One region of the Agarivorans sp. genome, then DNA from elsewhere that is predicted to be linked to it. Evidence: predicted binding sites of a transcription regulator. Region 1 holds the regulator's gene; the other holds the start of a gene.
What was found. Region 1 encodes MetJ, which represses methionine synthesis genes. Its sites were predicted from a motif close to TAGACGTCTAGACGTCTA; they were not measured.
Positions count from the first base shown of each region.

Region 1 (4,430 bases):
TAATACTGAGCTGCCGATACGTGACAACTCGTAGGCTTCATTTAAGGCGAGGTTTTCTAATAAAAATGCGTCTTTAACCAAACGCGGGTCGGCACTATAAATGCCCGCCACATCGCTCCAAATGGTGGTAGAGACCGCATCAGCCAGAGCGGCTAACTCGGTGGCCGAATAGTCACTGCCGTTGCGCCCCAAAGTCACGGTGCGTTGCTGACTATCGCTACATATAAATCCGGTGACCACTAAACGGCAAGCGGCTTTATTGGCTAAACACTTAGCCAATAAAGGAGCGCTTTGCCCGGCATCCACTTGTGGTTGAGTGGCATATTCAGCCTTAAAAAACTGTCGCGAATCTAACCAATCTGCTTGGCAGTCTCGTTCGCAAAGTAAAGCAGCCAATAAACGTGCAGACCAGCGCTCACCAAAAGAAAGTACTTCATTGCCGCTAAATACATCCAACTCGCCTTCTAAAATGGCGGCGATTTGGCGATGCTCATTATCCAGTTCGCCTAATATAAGCTGAGCCGGAGCCTCGCTAAGCAAATCAGTCACCAGCTTGCTTTGAAAATCGATCAGCGCGGCTAAAGCATCTGCCGCCGCGTTATCTGCTTGCTTAGCCAACTCAATGATGCTCAGTAAGCGATTAGTGGTTTTGCCGGCAGCAGAAACCACAATCAGATTTTGTTTCTGGCTATGTTCCTGAACAATTGCCGCTACTCGTTTAAAACAATCGGCATCGGCCAAGCTACTGCCACCAAATTTATGTACATGTCTAGTTACCGACATGGTTAACCTCTCTATCTATGCTGGCTAGACTACAATTTAGCGAAGGCCTGCTGTAAATCATTGACTAAATCTTGGGCATCTTCCAAGCCCACAGAAACCCGTAATAAGTGCTGAGAAATCCCCGCTTCCGCCAAGGCCTCAGCCGACATCGCTGCATGGGTCATAGTGGCAGGGTGAGCAATTAAAGTCTCAACGCCACCTAACGATTCCGCCAAAGAAAACAACTTTAACTGTTTAAGAAAGGTCGCCATTTGGCTTTCATCGACATTCAGCTCGAAACTAAACATAGCACCAAAACCTGTTTGCTGAGCTTTCGCTAAGGCATGACCGGGGTGCTCTGCCAAGCCAGGATAATAAATTGCGCTAACTAAAGGTTGCTGTTGTAAACAAGCGACTAAGGCTTGGGCATTTTGTTGGTGCACATTCATGCGTGCTTTCAGGGTTCGCAGGCCACGCAGCGTAAGATAAGAATCAAAGGCCGAACCGGTTAAGCCCAAACAATTCGCCCACCACGCTAAGTGTTCAGCAAGATCTGCATCGACGGCTACCACCATGCCCGCTACCACATCGGAATGGCCGTTGATATATTTGGTCGCCGAATGAACCACTATATCGGCTCCCAGCAAAATCGGGTTTTGTAAGGCAGGAGATAAAAAGGTATTGTCTACCACCAACAAAGCGCCAACGGCATGCGCCTGAGCCGCGACAGCTTGAATATCAACAATCCTTAGCAAAGGGTTACTTGGCGTTTCTAACCACACTAGTTTGGGTTTCTTGGCCAATAGCGCACTTAGCGCTTGCTCATCATTTTGATCGACAAAGGCCACCTCAAAGGCATTTTTCTTGGCTAAACTATCAAACAAGCGATAGCTACCGCCGTAACAATCGTGAGGCGCCACCAACAAATCTCCAGGCTCAAGCAACGCGGTGACCAAATTAACCGCCGACATACCGGTATTGGTTATCACCGCGCCTGCACCATGTTCCAGATCAGCAATCGCTTGGGCTAACAATTGACGAGTAGGGTTGCCTGAGCGGCTATAGTCAAATTGCCGCTTTTGATTAAAGTCGACAAAACTATAATTGCTCGACAAATAAATAGGCGGCACTATAGCCCCATGTTGGCTGTCACTTTCTATGCCACTGCGCACGGCAATGGTCGCTGCCTGAAGATCTTTTAAAGACATGGCTGATTTACTCCCTCAAAATATCCTGTCACTTTACCATCAGCAAAAAGGACGTCAACACTTCTAGACGTCTAAATGTCTTTGCTGTTGGATTGCTAAGTGACATTTCCCCCGTTACAATAGGGTTTCTTTAGTTTGGTGTGTATTGCAAATATGTCGACAGATTGGAACGGTGAGTGGATCAGCCCTTATGCTGAACACGGAAAAAAAAGCGAACAAGTAAAAAAAATCACGGTATCTATTCCATTAAAGGTATTAAAGATACTGACTGATGAGCGTACCCGCAGACAAATCAATAATCTGCGCCACGCCACCAACAGTGAGTTGCTTTGTGAGGCTTTCTTACATGCTTATACCGGACAGCCCCTTCCTGACGATAGCGACTTACAAAAAGACAAACCCGATCCGGCTTTAGAAAAAGCACTGCTAACAGAGCAAGATAAACAAGATTAACCACTCCACTGCTAACAGCACGGCTTTTACTTCATACCAGTGAAAGCCGCTTGATGCTGCTGTTTTTGTCCGCTCTAGCGCGCCCCAACACAACAAACCTAGCTGCGTAGAACAACAAATACTCGCTGCAGAACTAAGCTCAGCCTCAACCCTCATTGCAAACTAAAGCCCCCACACCGGCTCATTTACAACAGATCTAACTGATTGTTAATGTCATAATCGAATAAGGCTTAGCGTTTACTCACAAAAACCAAGAGTAAAACACTCGCTTTCTGATCCTAATAGTTTCCAGTGCTAAGCCAGTGAAGTAAACTAAGCCGCAACGCAAACACCATAGAAAAAGATAATAAAGGGACCTATTTATGAAACTACATGCTGTGTTAAAAACCATATTATTAAGCGCTAGTCTAGCGGTCGGTTCACTGCATGCCGAGCCGGTTTATGTAGCATCTACTGCCATTGTAGAGCACCCCGCCCTAGATGCGGTGCGTGATGGTATTAAAAGCTACTTAGAAGAGCATGGCTACGACGGCGATAAAATGAAATTCAGCTACGAAAGTGCACAAGGCCAACCCGCCATTGCCGCGCAAATTGCCCGTAAGCTAGTCGGCGAACAACCCGATGTGATAGTGGCCATTGCCACACCGTCTGCTCAAGCAGCAGTCAGTGCCAGCCAAGATATTCCAGTGGTGTTCTCGGTAGTAACCGACCCAGTGGGCGCAAAAGTAGTACCCAGCTTAACTCAGCCCGGCGCTAATGTGACCGGCTTGAGTGACATGGTGAATGTGAAACAACACCTCGCATTAATGAAAGAATTTCTCCCCAATCTACAACGCATTGGCATTCCGTTTAATCCCGGCGAAGCTAACTCCGTTGCCATTGTTGAAGCAATGAAAGCCGCTGCCAAAGAAATGGGCATCGAAGTGATAGAATCAGCTGCACCTAAATCATCCGATGTAATGATTGCCGCGAAACAACTAGTGGGTAAAGCGGATGCCATATACTGCTCGACCGACAACACCATTATTAGTGCTTTTGAATCGGTAGTTAAAGTGGGTATTGATGCTCAAATCCCGGTATTTGCCGCCGATACAGCCTCGGTTGAACGTGGCGCAGTAGCCGCCGTGGGTTACGACTATGCCGACTTAGGTCGTCAAACTGGTGAATTGGTATTACGCGTATTAAAGGGCGAAAAACCGGGTGATATCGACGTAAAAATGGCCGAAGGTACCAACTTATTCATTAACACTAAAATGGCCCAGCGCATGGGTGTGACCATTCCGCAAAGTGTGCAACAGCGCGCCAATAAAATTTACTAGTAATAAGGCGAGTTCATGTCTACTTTTGCTTTTCTAGGTACCCTAGAAATCGGCTTTATCTATGGCTTGGTCGCCATTGGGGTTTATCTTACCTTTCGCGTATTAGATTTTCCCGACCTCACCGTAGATGGCAGCTTTACCTTAGGGGCAGCCGTTACTGCCACCTTAATTGTACTAGGTGTAAATGCCTATTTAGCCACCCTCGCAGGCGCATTAGCTGCCGCCTGCGCCGGTTTAGTCACCGCTTGGTTAAACCTGCGCTTTAATATTCTGCATTTGCTGGCCAGTATCTTAACTATGACGGCCTTGTATACCATTAACCTAAGGGTAATGGGCAAACCCAATGTCGCATTGATTATGGAACCCACCGTGCTCACGCCGTTTGAAAGCTTAGGCATTCCCAATATGTACCTAAAAGTACTGTTTGTGGCGGCTTGCTCAATCATCGTTGGTTTAATTGTAGCGTGGTTCCTTAATACTCAATACGGCTTAGCCATGCGTGCGGTTGGCGCCAATACCCGTATGGCTCAGGCCAACGGCATCGTGGTAAAAGAAAAAGTCTATGTGGGTTTAGCGCTGTCGAATGGCTTAGTCGGCTTAGCCGGCGCTCTGTTCGCTCAAACCAATGGTTTTGCCGACTCCACCATGGGGATTGGCACCATTGTGGTGGGTTTAGCGGCAGTTATTA
Region 1 is NZ_JBNKPP010000296.1:5,988-10,417, forward strand. Features, by position in the region: gene metL (bifunctional aspartate kinase/homoserine dehydrogenase II) at 1-783, opposite strand, end outside; gene metB (cystathionine gamma-synthase) at 813-1,970, opposite strand; gene metJ (met regulon transcriptional regulator MetJ) at 2,124-2,423, shown strand; gene ACQY6Q_RS17645 (ABC transporter substrate-binding protein) at 2,786-3,742, shown strand; gene ACQY6Q_RS17650 (ABC transporter permease) at 3,758-4,430, shown strand, end outside.

Region 2 (4,430 bases), on a different contig from region 1:
TAACTGTTAGCGTGGTTTTGTTTAACTGTGGTGATTTGCTTGGCCCAAGTTTGTTGGCGGCCTGCTTGTTTAGCCTGATACAAGGCTTGGTCGGCACGTTCTAGCCAATCATCGATACTTTCCTTGCCATTAAAACTGGCAATGCCCGCTGAAAAACTCACCTTTAATTCTTTGGGAGCGGGTTGATTGATTAATTCCGTTAACAGTTTTTCGCTGGTTTGATAGGCCATATCGAAGTCTGCGTCGTGTAGTAAAATAATAAATTCTTCTCCGCCATAACGAAATACCCGATCGTTAACTCGGGTATGCTGTTGCAGAAAGCGGCTAAACCACAGCAAAATTTGGTCACCAAGTGGATGGCCATGTTGATCGTTGATTTGCTTGAAGTGATCCAAATCTAACATGATCAGGCTACAGTGAATCTCACTACGCTTATATTGCTGCTTGGCCTTTTGAAGTTCGTCAAACAAGGCTCGCCGGTTGTAACAACGGGTTAGCGAGTCCATAAAGGCCAGCTCTTTCAATTCAATGTTTTGTTTTACCAATACTCTGGCTAGCCCCCAAGCAAAAATATGGGAGGCAATCACGCCAAGAGTAAAGCGCAAACCTTGATGTAAACCAAGGTGCTGCATACCCAAGATGATAGCAACAAGGCTTACTGCAAACACTAAGCGCTCGGCGACATAAAGCGGCAGGTGAATAAAACAAGCCAAAATTAATGCCGGAACAAAGTATTGGCCATGCATTTGTGGTTGGGTAAGCGCGACTAACACCGGGGGAATAGCTAATAATAAAAACCACACATCGGCGGTTTTATAGCGCTGAGACTCGGGTTGGTTAAACAGCAGAAATAATGAGGTTAAAACAGCCAAGGTACAGGGTAAAACAATCAAGCCAAACCAGCTTATGCCAAACAGCAAATGAAAGATGGTGAAGTACGCGCTAGGGATAAAGCCTGCTAGGTGCATCACCAGACTCATTTTCCGTTCTGCATATTCGACAGGAGACCATCCTGTTACCATGTTGCCAACCTTAGTGGGGTTACTAAAATGCAATTAACTGATTGCTATGTATTTAAAAATAAGATGATTTAAGCTATTCAGTCAACTTTAAGTTAGCTTGTTTACGGCTCTGTAGGGAGTTTTCTACAGCCTGCTAGGTGGCTTAAGGCATACTGCTTAATCAATTGTACAAAACGTTCTAATAGTTGTGGGTTGTCGGCATCGTTACGGTATACCGCATACATAGGACGCCAAATGGCTGGCTCGAAGGAGTGTTGTTGAATCAGTTGTTGTTGTAGGTAGTTTTCTACGGCCCAATAAGGCATGGCGGCGACGCCCATGTTGGCGGCGACCATTTGCACTAAGGTGGCTGGATTGTCGGCGTATTTCCATTGTGCTGGCTCTAGCGCCTGCGGCTTGAGTAAGTAGTTATAAACATCTAGCCGCTGCTTGGCCACCGGATAGCTAATGAGGGTGTGTTGCTGCAGATCGGCGGCTCGGATTGGCTGGTTGGGGCTAAATGGGTGCTGCGGCGAAGCAATGAGTACCATTTCATATTCAAATAGCGCTTGATAACAAAGCTGGGCTTGTGGAATAAATTCTGAACTCAGTAGCAAGTCGGCCTCGCCAGCCAACAGCAAGGGCAGACCTTGGTAATCCCGGTCATGGCAAAAATGACTATTCACACTGGGCCATTGTTGCTGAAATTGTCGCAAGCTGGGTACTAGCCACTGAAAGCAAGCATGGCAATCAAGGGCTAAGTTAAGTCGTTGCTGCGGACTGTTTAACTGTTGCTCGGTATGTTTGATGAGCGGCAATACCTGTTGCGCGAGTTGTAGTAGGGTTTGACCACTCGCAGTGAGACGAGGCGGTTGTTGTTTTCTGATCACCAATGACTCGCCGATGCGTTGCTCTAAATCTTTGAGTTGATGAGACAGCGCCGAGTCGGTAATAAACAGTTTTTCGGCGGCACTTTTTAAGGAGGAACTAGTGGCAATGGCTTGAATACAGCGCAGGTGCTTTAGTTCTAACATTGCTTCTCCTTCTCTTGGTAACGGTCTCTGCCCAGATTAAGTGGCTCCCCCTCGCTTGTACAGTGAGGGGCTGGACGACTTGTTTTAAAGTGAAAATATTTCATTTTTTTATAATTTCTCTGCCGAATAACACGGCGGCTTGGTCAGCTACTTGAGTCAATTTCAAGTTCACTTGTTTTTTTATCAATTGTGTTTGTGGCATGTCTTGCTCAATATGGCCTTTTAAACATCTAGACGGCTAAAGGATAAGAGATGATGACCACACATGTATTGGGTTACCCACGAATTGGTAAGCAGCGCCAGTTAAAATTTGCTTTGGAAGCCTATTGGCGAGGCGAGCTCCCTCAAGCTGAATTATTTGCACTAGGCAAGCAGTTGCGTGAAGAAAATTGGCAACTACAGCAAAAAGCGGGTCAGGCTTGGGTCACGGTAGGCGACTTTGCTTGGTACGACCAAGTACTGACTACCTCAATGATGCTGGGCAACCTGCCTCGACGCCATCAATCGGCAGAGCTGAGTTTAGACAGCATGTTTGCCATCGCTCGTGGTCAGCAAGGCAGTGGTTGCTGCAATGCTGCTTCCGATATGAGCAAATGGTTTAATACCAATTACCACTACATTGTGCCGGAGTTTTCAGAACAAACGCAGTTCAGCCTGCAATGGCGCCAGTTGTTAGAAGAAGTCGATGAGGCGCAGGCTCTCGGGCACAAGGTCAAGCCGGTGATTTTAGGGCCGGTGTCTTATTTGTACTTGGGTAAAAACGAATTGGGCGCGGCCAAGGATTTTGACCGTTTGTCGTTACTTAAGCAGCTACTGCCGGTTTACGCAGAAATTTATCAGGCCTTGGCTGAACGCGGTATCGAGTGGGTTCAAGTGGATGAGCCTATCCTTGGTTTGGAAATCGATCTCGCTTGGAAAGGCGCTTTGCTGGAAGCTTATAAGCAAGCGCTCAGCGATTGTAAAATTCTTTTAACCAGTTATTTCTCTGATGTTTTGGATAATACCTCGGTGATTAAAGCCTTAGCCGTGGATGGTTTACACCTTGATTTAAGTGCCGCGCCGGAGCAATTGGATGCGGTACTTAGCTGGTTACCTGAGCACTGGGTATTGTCTGCGGGAGTGATTAACGGACGTAATGTTTGGCGGGCTAATCTACCTGCGCTTATCGAGGCTTATAGCGCATTAAAGGCGCAATTGGGTGAGCGCCTATGGTTGGCTAGCTCCTGTTCGTTATTACATTGTCCCTTAGATTTAGCGGCCGAAAGTAACCTAGGTGATGCAGAGTACCGACTTGCCTTTGCCGAGCAAAAACTCACCGAATTACAGCTGCTGGCTGAGGCGATTAATGGTGATAAACAAGCGCTGCGGGTAGCCCGCCAATACAGCGCGGCCTTAAGTCGCGAGGCTAGACCGCTAACTCAGGAAGAGCAGGCGCAAGCCGCCTCAATACCGCGTCAACGCAGCCTTAGCTTTGCCGAGCGCCAAGCGATACAGCAACAACAGTTGGCATTGCCGTTATTACCTACCACTACCATTGGCTCTTTCCCGCAAACCCAAGAGATTCGTCGTCAACGTCGAGAATACAAGGCTGGGCTCTTGAGTGAAGCCGATTATAAGGCCGCCTTAGCCGAGCATATTAAACAGGCGATAGAGTGTCAGGAGCGTTTGGGTTTAGATGTCTTGGTACACGGCGAAGCCGAGCGTAACGACATGGTGGAATACTTTGCCGAACAGCTTGATGGCTTCATCGTTAGTCGTTTTGGTTGGGTACAAAGTTACGGTTCTCGCTGTGTTAAACCCGCCATCATTGTTGATGATATTAGTCGCAGCCAAGCGCTAACCCTTGAGTGGGCCGAATATGCCCAGTCTTTAAGTGCTAAGCCGGTGAAGGGCATGTTGACGGGGCCAGTAACCATACTGAGTTGGAGCTTCCCGCGTGAGGACATCAGCCGTCAGCAGATTGCTGAACAAATTGCCCTAGCCTTGCGTGATGAGGTGAATGACTTGCAGCAGGCAGGGATTCAAATTATTCAAATCGACGAACCAGCGATTCGTGAAGGTATGCCCCTAAAACGTAGTCAGTGGCAGGCCTATTTAGACTGGGCTGTGGCTGCATTTCAGTTGGCAGCCTCCAGCGCTGAACCCACTACTCAGATCCACACTCATATGTGTTATAGCGAGTTTAATGAGATTTTACCGGCGGTGGCGGCTTTGGATGCAGATGTATTAACCATAGAAACGTCGCGCTCGGCAATGAGCTTATTACAAGCCTTTGAAGAGTTTGATTATCCGAATCAAATTGGCCCAGGTGTGTATGATATTCACTCACCAAATATTCCGAGTGTGGATGAGATCAAAGCCTTGATCACCAAGGCTGCGCAGTTGATTCCCTTAG
Region 2 is NZ_JBNKPP010000159.1:964-5,393, reverse strand. Features, by position in the region: gene ACQY6Q_RS09730 (GGDEF domain-containing protein) at 1-1,022, opposite strand, end outside; gene ACQY6Q_RS09725 (LysR substrate-binding domain-containing protein) at 1,124-2,035, opposite strand; gene metE (5-methyltetrahydropteroyltriglutamate--homocysteine S-methyltransferase) at 2,291-4,430, shown strand, end outside.
Region 2: the regulator MetJ is predicted to act here: its motif matches at 2,259-2,276, upstream of metE (5-methyltetrahydropteroyltriglutamate--homocysteine S-methyltransferase).